DNA from 2 places in the Oxobacter pfennigii genome. Region 2 is predicted to be linked to the other one. Evidence: riboswitches for the same ligand, from Rfam matches in the RefSeq annotation. Region 2 holds a riboswitch; the other holds the start of a gene.

Region 1 (6,122 bases), on a different contig from region 2:
AATTACCGACGCATACAGTCTGATGAAGGTAACTTTAAGCCACCTTCCCAAGACCAGGATTAATCTGGTGGTAAACAGGGCTATGACTCCCAAGCAGGGGGAAGTAACCTATCAAAGACTGTCAAGGGCAGTTAAGAATTTTCTTAATAAGGATGTTAATTACTTAGGTTATGTTATAGATGATTTAAAGGTAAGGGCGGCCGTCATGGACCAGATACCTTTCAAGGTGGCCTATCCATCCTGTGATGCCAGCAAATGCCTGAACACAATTGCTGCATCCCTTTTAGGAAACGAGGTTGAGACAAAGAGTACAGGCGGCGGTATAAAAGGTTTTATTAATAAAATTTCCTATCTTTTCAGCAAACTGGACTGATAAATTATTTCGAGAGGAGGGTTTCAAATTGGGTTTATATGCTATGGATTGTGAAAGCAGAGAAGATACAATATTAAGATATCTTCCGCTGGTAAAATTTATTGCAAGCAGGATAGCTATTGGAAAAATGTCGCCTGTGGATTCTGATGACCTTATTAATTATGGTGTCATAGGCCTTATTGATGCAATAGACAAGTTCGACCCCAAAAGGGGAGTAAAATTTGAAACCTATGCCAGTTTAAGAATCAAGGGTGCAATAATCGATGAATTGAGAAAGATAAGCTGGATGCCCAGAAGCGCCATGGGAAAGGTCACAAGGCTTAATGAGGTAAGGGAAGAACTAAAGGAAAAACTGGGCAGAGATCCTAAAAACAGCGAGCTCTCCGAAGCTCTTGACTTACCTATTGAGGATTTGCAAAAGATTGAGGGATATGTGAATTACCTTTCTGTGGTTTCTTTAGATGAGATAATATTCCATTCCGACGATGATGATATATTTTTATCTGCCACAATAGAGGATGTTAAAAGCCCCCGCCCCGAAATGATACTGGAAGACAAAGAAAAAATGCAGCTTTTAAAGAAATCCATTGAAATGCTCAATGAAAAGGATAAACTTGTTTTAAGTCTTTACTATTATGAAAAATTAACACTGAAAGAAATAGGGCAGATAATGAGTATATCCGAATCAAGGGTTTCCCAGCTGCACAGCAGGGTTATATTAAGATTAAGGGACAACCTTAAAAAGCTTAAATATCAGTAGCTATTCGCCTATGTCATATGTTTGGAGGATATATGCAGTATATAGTTTTTGCTGTTGGAATTATATTAATTATAATAGGAGTAAGGGGTTCCCAGAAAAGAAGTGAGCCTGTTGTTGAAAAGGCTGCTGAGGAGCAGGAGATACCAAAGCCGGAGTTTGTCTTTCAGGTATTGGGTTATGAGGAAAAGTTCAAGGAATTCTTGGAGGAAAGCGATATCATGTATAAATTGGACACTTTGGAGGATAAATTGGACTTACTCTGGAGTGAAATAGGAAGGCTAAAGGAAAGCAGGGAAGTAAAAGAAGAAGTTAAAGCAATTGAGGAAACATATACAATTGATCATAAAGAAAACACCCAGCTAAAATTAAACAAGGATGATTTAAAGGACGTAAACAAGCAGGCAGCCCTTTTGAAGGATGAAGGCTTGAGCGTGGAAGAAATTGCAGACAGGCTGGGTATACTGAAGGGGGAGGTATTATTAAGGCTTGGTATGAAAAAATAGTGGCACTTTTTTCGGATAAAAAGGTTATATTAGGAATGGGGATAGGGTTTGTTTTGGCATCCTTGATAATGATGGCTGCACCTAAACCTAAAATATCGGATGATGAACTGATAAGGCTTGCCCGGGAAAAGGGTATGGTTTTTCAGGATGAAATAAAGGCTCTGTATAATAAGTAAATGGAGGTGATTGCATGTTAAGAGGAATATATACCGCGGCAGCCGGTATGAAGAATATTCAGGCAAAGCAGGACGCATCAGCAAACAATATGGCAAATTCAACTACTATAGGATACAAGCAGGACAAGGTGGTTTCAGAATCTTTCTCCCAAGTGATGCTGCAAACCGTACAGGATACAGGAAACGGTATTTTAGAGAGAAAAGATATAGGTCCGCTATCTCTTGGTGTTCACAAAGGTGAAGTATACACGGATTTCAGTCAGGGAAATTTCATGGAGACAGGAAATCCTCTTGATTTGGCGATTGTTGGCCAGGGCTTTTTTGAAGTAAGAAGCTATGATGACATAAATGAGACTGCAAGGTATACAAGGGACGGAAGCTTTATATTGGATGCAGAGGGAAGAATTGTAAACCTTGACGGTGAATTTTTAATGGCGGAAGATTTGGAAACAGGAGAGACAGGTCCTGCTGTTGTTGGCAGTGGACAGGTTACTGTCAATGATAGCGGTATTATAACTGTGGATAATGTGGACAGATACCGAATAATTACTGTTGATTTTGTGGATTATAACAATATAGCAAAAGCAGGCAATAATCTAATCATTACTGGAGATGAGCCTGTGATAGCCGAAGCGCAGAATATTGATATCCGCCAGGGAATTTTAGAGCAGTCCAATGTGGATTTAACCAGCGAAATGACCAATATGATAGTGAATATCAGAAGCTTTCAGGCAAACCAGAGGGTAATTGCATCAATAGACGAGACCTTGAACAAATCTGTAAATGAAGTAGGAGCCTTGAAATAACAGCAAAAAATTATATTTTTCGATTTATTTCATAATTATTGACAACTAAATGTGAGTATGATATATTATATAATTGGTAAATAAATATATGTGTTTTATACACTCTTATCAAGAGAGGTGGAGGGATAGGCCCGATGAAACCCGGCAACCAGCATTTTATGCCAAGGTGCCAATTCCTGCGGATAATTGCCGCGAGATGAGGGTAGGGAAAACCTCTTCGTCTGAAGAGGTATTATTTTTTGTGTAAATGTGTAAAAAAAAATTTTTTTCAGGGAATTCTTATATTGAACAAACTAATGATAAAAGAATAATTTACATATTAAAGAAGCCCCTGTTATCAAAAGGAGGAGTTATAAAATGACTAAAAGACTTTTTACTTCAGAGTCAGTTACAGAAGGACATCCGGATAAAATATGCGATCAGATATCAGATGCAGTTTTAGACGAAATTTTTTCTAAAGACCCTAACGCAAGGGTTGCCTGCGAAACAGCAGTAACCACAGGCTTAGTTTTGGTTATGGGAGAGATATCAACAAACTGCTATGTGGATATACCAAAAGTAGTAAGGCGCACAATCGAGGAAATAGGCTATACCAGGGCTAAATACGGATTTGACTGCGATACCTGTGCGGTATTGACTTCCATTGATGAACAGTCAGCCGATATCGCCCTCGGAGTTGACAAAGCTCTTGAAGCAAAGCATGGAGAGGAATTCGATAAAATAGAAGCCATAGGTGCGGGAGATCAGGGCATGATGTTTGGATTTGCCTGCGCCGAAACACCTGAATTAATGCCCCTTCCCATATCTCTTGCCCACAAGCTTTCAAGAAGGCTTACTGAAGTCAGAAAAAACGGTACTTTGAATTATTTAAGGCCGGACGGAAAGACTCAGGTTACCGTGGAATATGCGGATAATACCCCGGTAAGAGTGGATACAGTTGTTATATCCACACAGCACGGACCGGAAGTCAGTCATGAGCAGATAGAAAAAGATATGATTGAGCATGTAATAAAAGAAATAATTCCTGAAAAATATCTGGATGCAAATACAAGGTATTTCATCAATCCAACAGGAAGGTTTGTTGTAGGAGGGCCTCAGGGCGATTCAGGACTTACAGGAAGAAAGATTATCGTTGACACTTACGGCGGATATGCAAGACACGGCGGCGGTGCATTCTCGGGAAAAGACCCCACGAAGGTAGACCGTTCCGCAGCATATGCGGCAAGATGGGTTGCTAAAAATCTGGTGGCAGCAGGAGTTGCAACAAAACTTGAAATAGAAATTGCTTATGCCATCGGTGTGGCAAGGCCTGTTTCAATAGAAGTTGATACCTCGGGCACAGGTGTCGTTGCAGATGATACTATTGTAAATATAATAAACAAGGTATTTGATTTAAGGCCGGCGGCAATTATAAGGGACCTTGATTTAAGAAGGCCTATATACAAACAAACTGCGGCCTACGGCCACTTCGGAAGAACCGATATTGACCTTCCATGGGAAAAATTGAACAAGGTTGAAGAAATAAAGGCTGAGCTTGCAAAATTAAAATAATTTATTTTAGTGGACTGCTTTAAAAAATATAAAGCAGTCCACTTTCATATTCTATGGCAAACCATGGCATAAATCATAGAATGATATTGATGATTATATTAATGGAGGTTTTCATGTCCCCATATATTTGTCCGGTCTATGTCAACGAAATGACGCGTAAATATAACTGCTGTAAGATGCCATATCCAGTGCCCCGATTTAATTCAGATGAAGTCAAGAAAAGCTTTACAACTGAAGAAGCTGTTGAATTGGCAAGGATGCTGGATATTAACTTCAGTAAATTCGACGTTGAACAGTTCAGAATGGGACTTGATGTAGAGCTTGAACACGGCCGAAGGGATCCTGCAACTAATGTTACAAATGATGATCCGGTTATGACTGCTAAAATAGCACTTGCTCACTTAAATGAATTCTCAGATTATTATAGCAGGCTTAAAAAGATGGAAGACGAGGCAAAACAATATTGGGGAATAAGCGGAAAATAGGTGTTCAGCTGGGTCAAAAGTCCCGGAGATAATTAGAGGCAAACCGTGTAAAATGTTGATTTTACACGGTTTTGCTATATTTTAGGTAAGAAATGGGGTATAATAATCAGCAAGAGTAGTCAACAATGAAATAGATAACATTTGATTCCTTTATTTAATAAATGCGAAGTGATGGTGCAAGCAGCTATGTTTATCTGCAGATCAAGCTGTAAGTATTTTTCCAAAGGTCAGTCTTTCTTGTAGTGTTTGGGGTTAGGAGATTTTACCACAAAAAACTCCAATACGCCACCGCCAAAATTGTTTACATTCATCTTCGTTTGATAAGGGATATTGATTATCTGGCCGCAGGTATATAAATGCTGTTCCTGATCGTTTAACTTTAAAGTCATTTCCCCCCTGATAATGATCATATATACATTTGAATTTGAATAGTGCTCGGGAAGGCCCTCGCCTTCCGGCAAAATCATATGGTTGATCAGTACCGGGTCATCGTCTATTATTTTTTCTATGAGTTTTGTATCGTCTCTTGAAAACCTGTATATATTTTCTAACATGATTGGACTCCTTTCTTTTTCATATTTCTTATAATATACTTGAAACTCAAAAATAAAAAAGTTACCATGGTAACTAATATCGAGGTGAGTTGAAATTATAATAAATACTTATATGTATGCCTTATCGGGCTTTGACCTTTTTAACTGCTTTTCGCAAGCCGAGTTGATTCGGTTATTTCATTCGGACAATTACAGGATAACGCAATATAATAAAGGTCAGGTCATTCATCTCCAAAATGAAATATGCCGTACAATGGATATTGTGCTGAAGGGCAGAGTAGCTGTCCAAAAAATAAATGAAGAAGGAAATATATTAAAAATAAATGTATTTTCAGCCGGAAGCATTTTAGGAGCCAATCTCCTGTTCTCAAACAGAAATTTTTATCCCATGACTGTCATTTCCGAGTCTCAAACAGTATTGCTCCATATATATAAAGAGCTGGTCCTGGAGCTGAGTCAAACGAATGCTCACTTTATGACCGGTTTGATGACAGTGATTTCCGACAGGATACTGCTCCTGACAGACAAAATAGATGCTATTTCTTTAAAGACAGTTAGGCAAAAAATAGTAGACTTTTTGAAATACGAATATTCTATTCAAAAAAGTAATGTTCTTAAATTAACTATATCAAAAAGGGATTTAGCCGAAAGATTTGGTATTCAACGAACATCTCTGAGCAGAGAATTAAATAAAATGAGAAAAGAGGGTTTACTGGAGTATAGCGCAAAAACCATAACGCTTAAACGGATAGATATTGTTAAGTAACAAGCATATGAAGGATTAAAATGTCTGGTATGGGCAGTTTTAGTATTGTATATCTTAAAAAGGACTTTGTGCACGATGGTATTGAATTCCTACTTCTAATTTATTATAATAATATTGTAGGCAAGTATTTTGAATAAAATATTTAATA
Region 2 (6,122 bases):
GGGGGTATGGCTCAAAGAGCAGCCCTTGCAAGGGCCTTAGTCAATCATCCCAAGGTATTGCTCTTGGATGAGCCTTTTGGAGCGCTGGATGCCTTCACCAGGATGAATATGCAGGATGAGCTTATAAAGATATGGCAGGAGAGGGGAACTACTACTGTAATGGTAACCCATGATGTAGATGAAGCCATTTATTTAAGCGACAGGATATTTGTTATGACACCAAGGCCCGCTAAAATCGAAAGTATAATCCAGGTAGATATAAGCCGGCCCCGCGGAAGGGACTTACCTGACTTTTTAAACTTAAGAGCTAAGATATTAAAAATTCTCAATTTTGCGGGAAAAACAGAAGAAATACAATATTACCTTTAAATTATTATAAAAAGAAGAGGAGAATGAAAATGATTACAAAGAAAAGCTCTGTGACTAAAAGAAAAAGAGGAAGGTTGCTGCTTATACCCCTCTTTGCCATCACTTTGGTGATGACAGTTCTTGCCGGCTGTTCTTCAAACCAGACCCCTTCTGGTTCAACTGCCACACCAGGCAGCAGTACACCTGCTCCCACAGTTGAAGCCGACCAGAGTAAGGATTTTGTATTAAGAATAGGTTATGGCGGAAGTCTGTGCGAAGCCCCTTTGCATATGGCATATGAAAAGGGTTATTTTGAGGAAGAGGGCTTAAAGGTTGAACTTACCAAGCTAGCCCCCGGAACAATTTTTGATGCGGTAACAGCCAATCAGGTTGATGCCGGTTTCAGTCTTCTTGCCAGCTTGGTTCAGCCCCTTTCAAACGGATTACCGGTAAAAATTACTACAGGATTGCACACCGGATGCGACAAGGTACTGGCTAAAAAGGATTCAGGAATTACAAGCCCGGCTGATTTCAAGGGAAAGAAAGTAGGAGTTCCAAGCATGACCAGCAGCCCCATTATATTCACAAAGCGCGTATTGGCTGATAATGGAATTGGTGTCGGCGTTCAGAATTCCGAAGTAGAATTCGTAGTATACAGCACCACAGATTTACCAATCGCACTTGAAAACGGAGCAGTTGATGCCATTGCCATGAATGATCCCACAGCTACAATCGCTGCCAATGAATATGACCTGAATGTAGTCTTTGATTCAGCCCTTGATGCACCATATAAGGATCAATACTGCTGCTCAGCATTTGTACGGGAAAATATTGTAACTGATTATCCTGATATAGCCGCAAAATATACCAGAGCTATGCAGAAGGCCAGCGCATGGGTACAGGAAAATCAGGATGAAGCAGCTAAAATACAGGTAGATAATAAATGGGTAGCCGGAGATGCTGAAGTAAATGCAAAAGTGTTAAAGACATTTAATTATATTCCTTCAGTAAGCGGTGCATATGATGCTTTCGGTATAACTGCAAAACAACTTCAGGAAGTAGGAATGCTTGATGCAGGTGTTGATGTGGATAATCTTCATAAAAACAGCTTTACAGCACTGGACGGCATACCTGAAGAATATAAATAAATAATATCTGACTTTACAATATACCTCCTTTACTGAATTAGATGCGCCGTCCATAGAAAAATCGGGTGGCGCATCAAATTTAATTTAAAATATTAACTCTATGGAGGCGGTTCTCATGGGCGGAAAATGGCGTGTGGCAGTTGCCAGTACAGACGGAAAAGTGATAAATGAACATTTTGGACGGGCAAAGGATTTTTTTATCATCGATATCAAATCCGATGGCTCCAGAGAGTATATAGAAAGACGTATTGTTACACCTCTTTGCGCAAATGGGGAACATAAGAATGAAGAACTTTCATATGTTATAAATGCGCTTTCAGACTGTACGGCAGTGCTGGTTGCAAGGGTCGGAATGGGCGTGAAAAGAGCCCTGGAAATAAACAAAATATCAGTTTTCGAGCAGCCTGATTATATTGAAAATGCTTTAACAAAACTAACAAATTACTTTATCAAAACAAATCATTCTTATATGGAGGAAAAATGACATGTCAAAAAAAATTACTCAGATTGCAATCTACGGTAAAGGCGGTATAGGTAAATCCACCACTACTTCAAATTTGTCAGCTGCCCTTTCTAAAATGGGATATAAAGTAATGCAATTCGGATGCGACCCTAAAAGCGATTCTACCAATACCTTAAGGGGCGGCACTTATATACCCACAGTACTTGATACCTTAAGAGAAAAAAGTACGGTAAATGCCCATGACGTAATACATGAGGGCTTTAACGGTGTTTATTGTGTTGAAGCCGGCGGTCCTGCTCCCGGTGTAGGATGCGCAGGACGGGGTATTATAACTGCAGTGGAACTTTTTAAACAGCAGCGTATATTTGAAGAGCTGGATCTTGATTTTGTCATATATGATGTATTGGGAGACGTCGTATGCGGAGGATTTGCCGTACCAATACGGGAAGGAATAGCCGAGCATGTATTTACCGTTTCATCTGCTGATTTTATGGCTATTTATGCTGCAAACAACCTTTTCAAAGGTATAAAAAAATATTCCAATTCAGGCGGTGCACTGCTTGGCGGTGTTATTGCAAATTCCATTAACGCTCCTTATGCAAGGGAAATAGTCGATGATTTTATCACCCAGACTAAAACCCAGGTTGTGGAATATATACCCCGTTCAGTCACGGTTACTCAATGTGAGCTTCAGGGGAAAACCACCATTGAAGCAGCACCGGGTTCAGAACAGGCTAAGGTTTATTTAAGCCTTGCAAATAAAATCGCAAACCACACAGATTCAAAATCACCGGAACCTTTAGGAGTACAGGAACTGAGGGATTGGGCTTCAAAATGGGCGGATTATCTTTTAGCTCTGGAAACAGGAGTTATAAGACCCGAGCTTTCAAGCAATATATAATGCACTATCTATCATTTCATATATGAAAAAATAAATTCCTGACTATGGGGATTGGGTTTTTAGAATTTTCCATGGTGGCTATACTATTGACAAGGATATTTTTTTCAAATATTATCAAATAGATAAAGTATAAGTATGAAATGGAGATTTAACATATGAGGATATCTGTAAAGGGACGTTATGCGATTATCGCTTTGATAAACATGGCTCAATTATATAACAACGGTGAATATATTACGATAATTAGTATTTCAGAAAGGTTAGGGATATCCAAAATATATTTGGAACAGGTTTTCTCACTGCTGAAAAGAGGAGGCTTGGTCAATTCTGTAAAAGGAGCCCAGGGAGGGTATCAGCTTTCCCGGGTGCCTCAGGAAATAACTGTTTATGATATTCTGACAGCAGTGGAACTTACTCTTTTTGAAAGAACGGAAGAGACTGTTTCGCCTGGATTTCCTGAAATTGAAACAGCTTTACGGCGATCAGTTTTCGATCCTCTGGATGATGCGGTTAAAACTGCATTGCAAGGAATAACTTTGTATGATTTAGCAGATGAGATAGAAAAATATAGAACAGATCAAGGATATATGTTTTTCATTTAGTTGTGTATATGTAATGTGTTTTGGGCTGCGCATCAGTTATTAATCAATGCAAAAAGTTTCATTGCGAATTTATATAGAACAGTATTATAGTTAATTCTGCTTGACACATTATATTTATAATGATAACATTAGAAAAATTAAATACTTGAACAATTCTCATCAAGAGAGGCAGAGGGACTGGCCCGATGAAGCCTCGGCAACCTTCAGATTCATTTATCTGAAAAGGTGCCAATTCCTACGCTTGATTAATTTAAGTGGAAGATGAGAGAGGATAGTAACAAAATGGTGGAAATTTATTAACCTCTTTCGTCCATAATTATTGGTGAAGGAGGTTTTTAATTTTATCCAATAAAAACTATAAAAGAATATCAATGATTGAAATAAAATTACAAATATGCAGGAGGAGTTTACTATGAAAGAGGATTATTATTGTATTGATACGCAAGTTGTACATGGATATAAAGGATATGATGAAAAAACAGGAGCCATAAGTTTTCCCATTTATCAGAGTGCTACATTCAGGCATCCTGGTTTGAATCAGAGTACGGGATATGATTATTCAAGGCTTCAAAACCCGACAAGAGAAGAATTGGAAAAAACAATCGCAAAGCTTGAGTCGGGTAAAGAAGGCTTGGCATTCTCAACAGGGATGGCTGCTATAACAGCAATAGCTACCATATTTTCTGCAGGTGATCATATTATTATATCTGATGATCTCTATGGAGGTACTTACAGGCTATTTGAAGAAATATACAAGAAGTATGGAATAGAAACTTCATATCTGAATACCAGTAATTTAGAAACGATGATACAAGGAATAAAAAATAATACAAAGGCGATTTTAATTGAAACCCCATCAAACCCAATGATGAAGGTTACTGATATAGCGGAAGTTGTAAAAACTGCAAAGCAGAAAGGCATACTGACCATAGTAGATAATACATTTTTAACGCCATATTATCAGAAACCTTTAAACTTTGGAGTTGATATAGTAGTACACAGCGGTACTAAATATCTTGGAGGGCATAATGATACGCTGGCGGGATTAATTGTTGTAAATGATGAAGAACTGATTGAAAGGTTCAGGTTTATACAAAAATCCACCGGAGCTGTTTTGTCTCCTTTCGACAGCTGGCTTATACTAAGGGGGATAAAAACTCTTGCGATAAGGATGGATAAACAGCAGAATAATGCCCTTGAGATAGCAAAATGGCTGCATGAAAATAATGAAGTAGAGAAGGTTTATTATGTTGGATTGCCATGGCATGATGAATATCAGGTATCCATTAAACAAGCTACCGGGTTTGGTTCAATGATTTCATTTACAGTAAAGTCTGTGGAAATGGTAGCAAAAATATTAAAAAATGTGAAGGTCATTACTTTTGCGGAAAGCCTGGGGGGAGTAGAAAGTCTTATTACCTATCCTTATGTGCAAACACATGAAGCAATACCGGTAGAAATGCGAAACAGGCTGGGGGTAACAGACAAGCTCTTAAGGTTATCCATAGGTATAGAAAATGTAACTGATTTAATAAAGGATCTTGAACAAGCCATTGGCAGATAAAACAGTCGATTTCTTTGCTGTTAAATAAATAAGCTTATTGCTGTATTTCGCAGCAATAAGCTTATTTTAATATAAATCTTCTATCCTTATTATATTTTCAACTTTATCAACATAATGAATATCCATTATCTTGTTTAAAGCTTTATCTAAATTTGTTTTTGACGTACAGCCGGTCTTTAACGCAAAATAAACAGTATTCTGAGATTCAACGTTTTTAATAATATTTAAAATATTGATATCATTTTCTGCAAATATGGATTTTATTTTATCGAAAACATGGGGAATATTCCCGGCACTAGCCCTGATATAATATGATGATACGACTTCTTCAGCAGAGCAGACCTTCTTTTGAATAGTATCATTTTTAAACAGCCTTTTGAAGGGTAAATCCCTTTTATTTCTCAATATGGATATTATATCTCCCACTACTGCACTGCCGGTTGGCAAATCTCCTGCCCCTCTTCCGTAAAACATCAAGTCCCCTGCGGCATTCCCCTTAATTAGGATTGCATTAAAGGAATCCTTAACATTTGAAAGTGCGTGGAAAGCAGGCACCATTGCCGGATGAACCTTAAGCTCTAATTTATCACCTTTATCCCTGGCAACAGCCAGAAGCTTGATTGCATACCCTAATTCTTGTGCATATTTAATGTCTATTGATTCAATGTTTCGAATTCCTTCTCTGTGGATTGTATTAACATCAATTTTTGTATCAAAAGCAAGGGAAGCTAATATTAAAAGCTTGTATAAAGCATCATAGCCTTCCACATCGGAAGTAGGATCTGCCTCGGCAAGTCCATTTATTTGTGCTTCCTTTAAAGCGTTCTGGAAATTCACTCCATCATCGGCCATCTTAGAAAGAATGTAATTTGTTGTGCCGTTTACAATACCTATAATTTCTTCGATTTTATTGGCAGTAAGACTTTCGGTTATATTTTTAATTATAGGTATACCGCCGCCGACACTTGCTTCAAAACATAGTTGTACCCCTTTTTCATAAGCGGCAGAAAAGAGTTCTTCTCCTGCAGTGGCAATCAGAAGCTTATTTGCTGTAACAATATGCTTTTTATTTTCAATTGATCTTAGTATATAATCT

The links. Region 2 has a riboswitch for S-adenosylmethionine ahead of OXPF_RS01435 (trans-sulfuration enzyme family protein). Riboswitches for the same ligand answer to the same signal wherever they lie in the genome.
Region 1: it holds a riboswitch for S-adenosylmethionine, as region 2 does, so the genes downstream of both, metK (methionine adenosyltransferase) here and OXPF_RS01435 (trans-sulfuration enzyme family protein) in region 2, are expected to answer to the same signal.

What each region holds. Positions count from the first base shown of each region.
Region 1 covers NZ_LKET01000029.1:214,446-220,567, forward strand. The annotation lists gene OXPF_RS08880 (MinD/ParA family protein) at 1-373, shown strand, start outside; gene OXPF_RS08885 (FliA/WhiG family RNA polymerase sigma factor) at 417-1,133, shown strand; gene OXPF_RS08890 (hypothetical protein) at 1,166-1,636, shown strand; gene OXPF_RS22435 (hypothetical protein) at 1,636-1,812, shown strand; gene OXPF_RS08895 (flagellar hook-basal body complex protein) at 1,827-2,618, shown strand; SAM riboswitch class I at 2,721-2,821, shown strand; gene metK (methionine adenosyltransferase) at 2,976-4,169, shown strand; gene OXPF_RS08905 (DUF5661 family protein) at 4,283-4,654, shown strand; gene OXPF_RS08910 (cupin domain-containing protein) at 4,882-5,208, opposite strand; gene OXPF_RS08915 (Crp/Fnr family transcriptional regulator) at 5,321-5,974, shown strand.
Region 2 covers NZ_LKET01000014.1:113,956-120,077, reverse strand. The annotation lists gene OXPF_RS01460 (ABC transporter ATP-binding protein) at 1-369, shown strand, start outside; gene OXPF_RS01455 (ABC transporter substrate-binding protein) at 399-1,496, shown strand; gene OXPF_RS01450 (NifB/NifX family molybdenum-iron cluster-binding protein) at 1,612-1,980, shown strand; gene nifH (nitrogenase iron protein) at 1,982-2,860, shown strand; gene OXPF_RS01440 (RrF2 family transcriptional regulator) at 3,016-3,462, shown strand; SAM riboswitch class I at 3,616-3,730, shown strand; gene OXPF_RS01435 (trans-sulfuration enzyme family protein) at 3,875-5,026, shown strand; gene OXPF_RS01430 (homoserine dehydrogenase) at 5,093-6,122, opposite strand, start outside.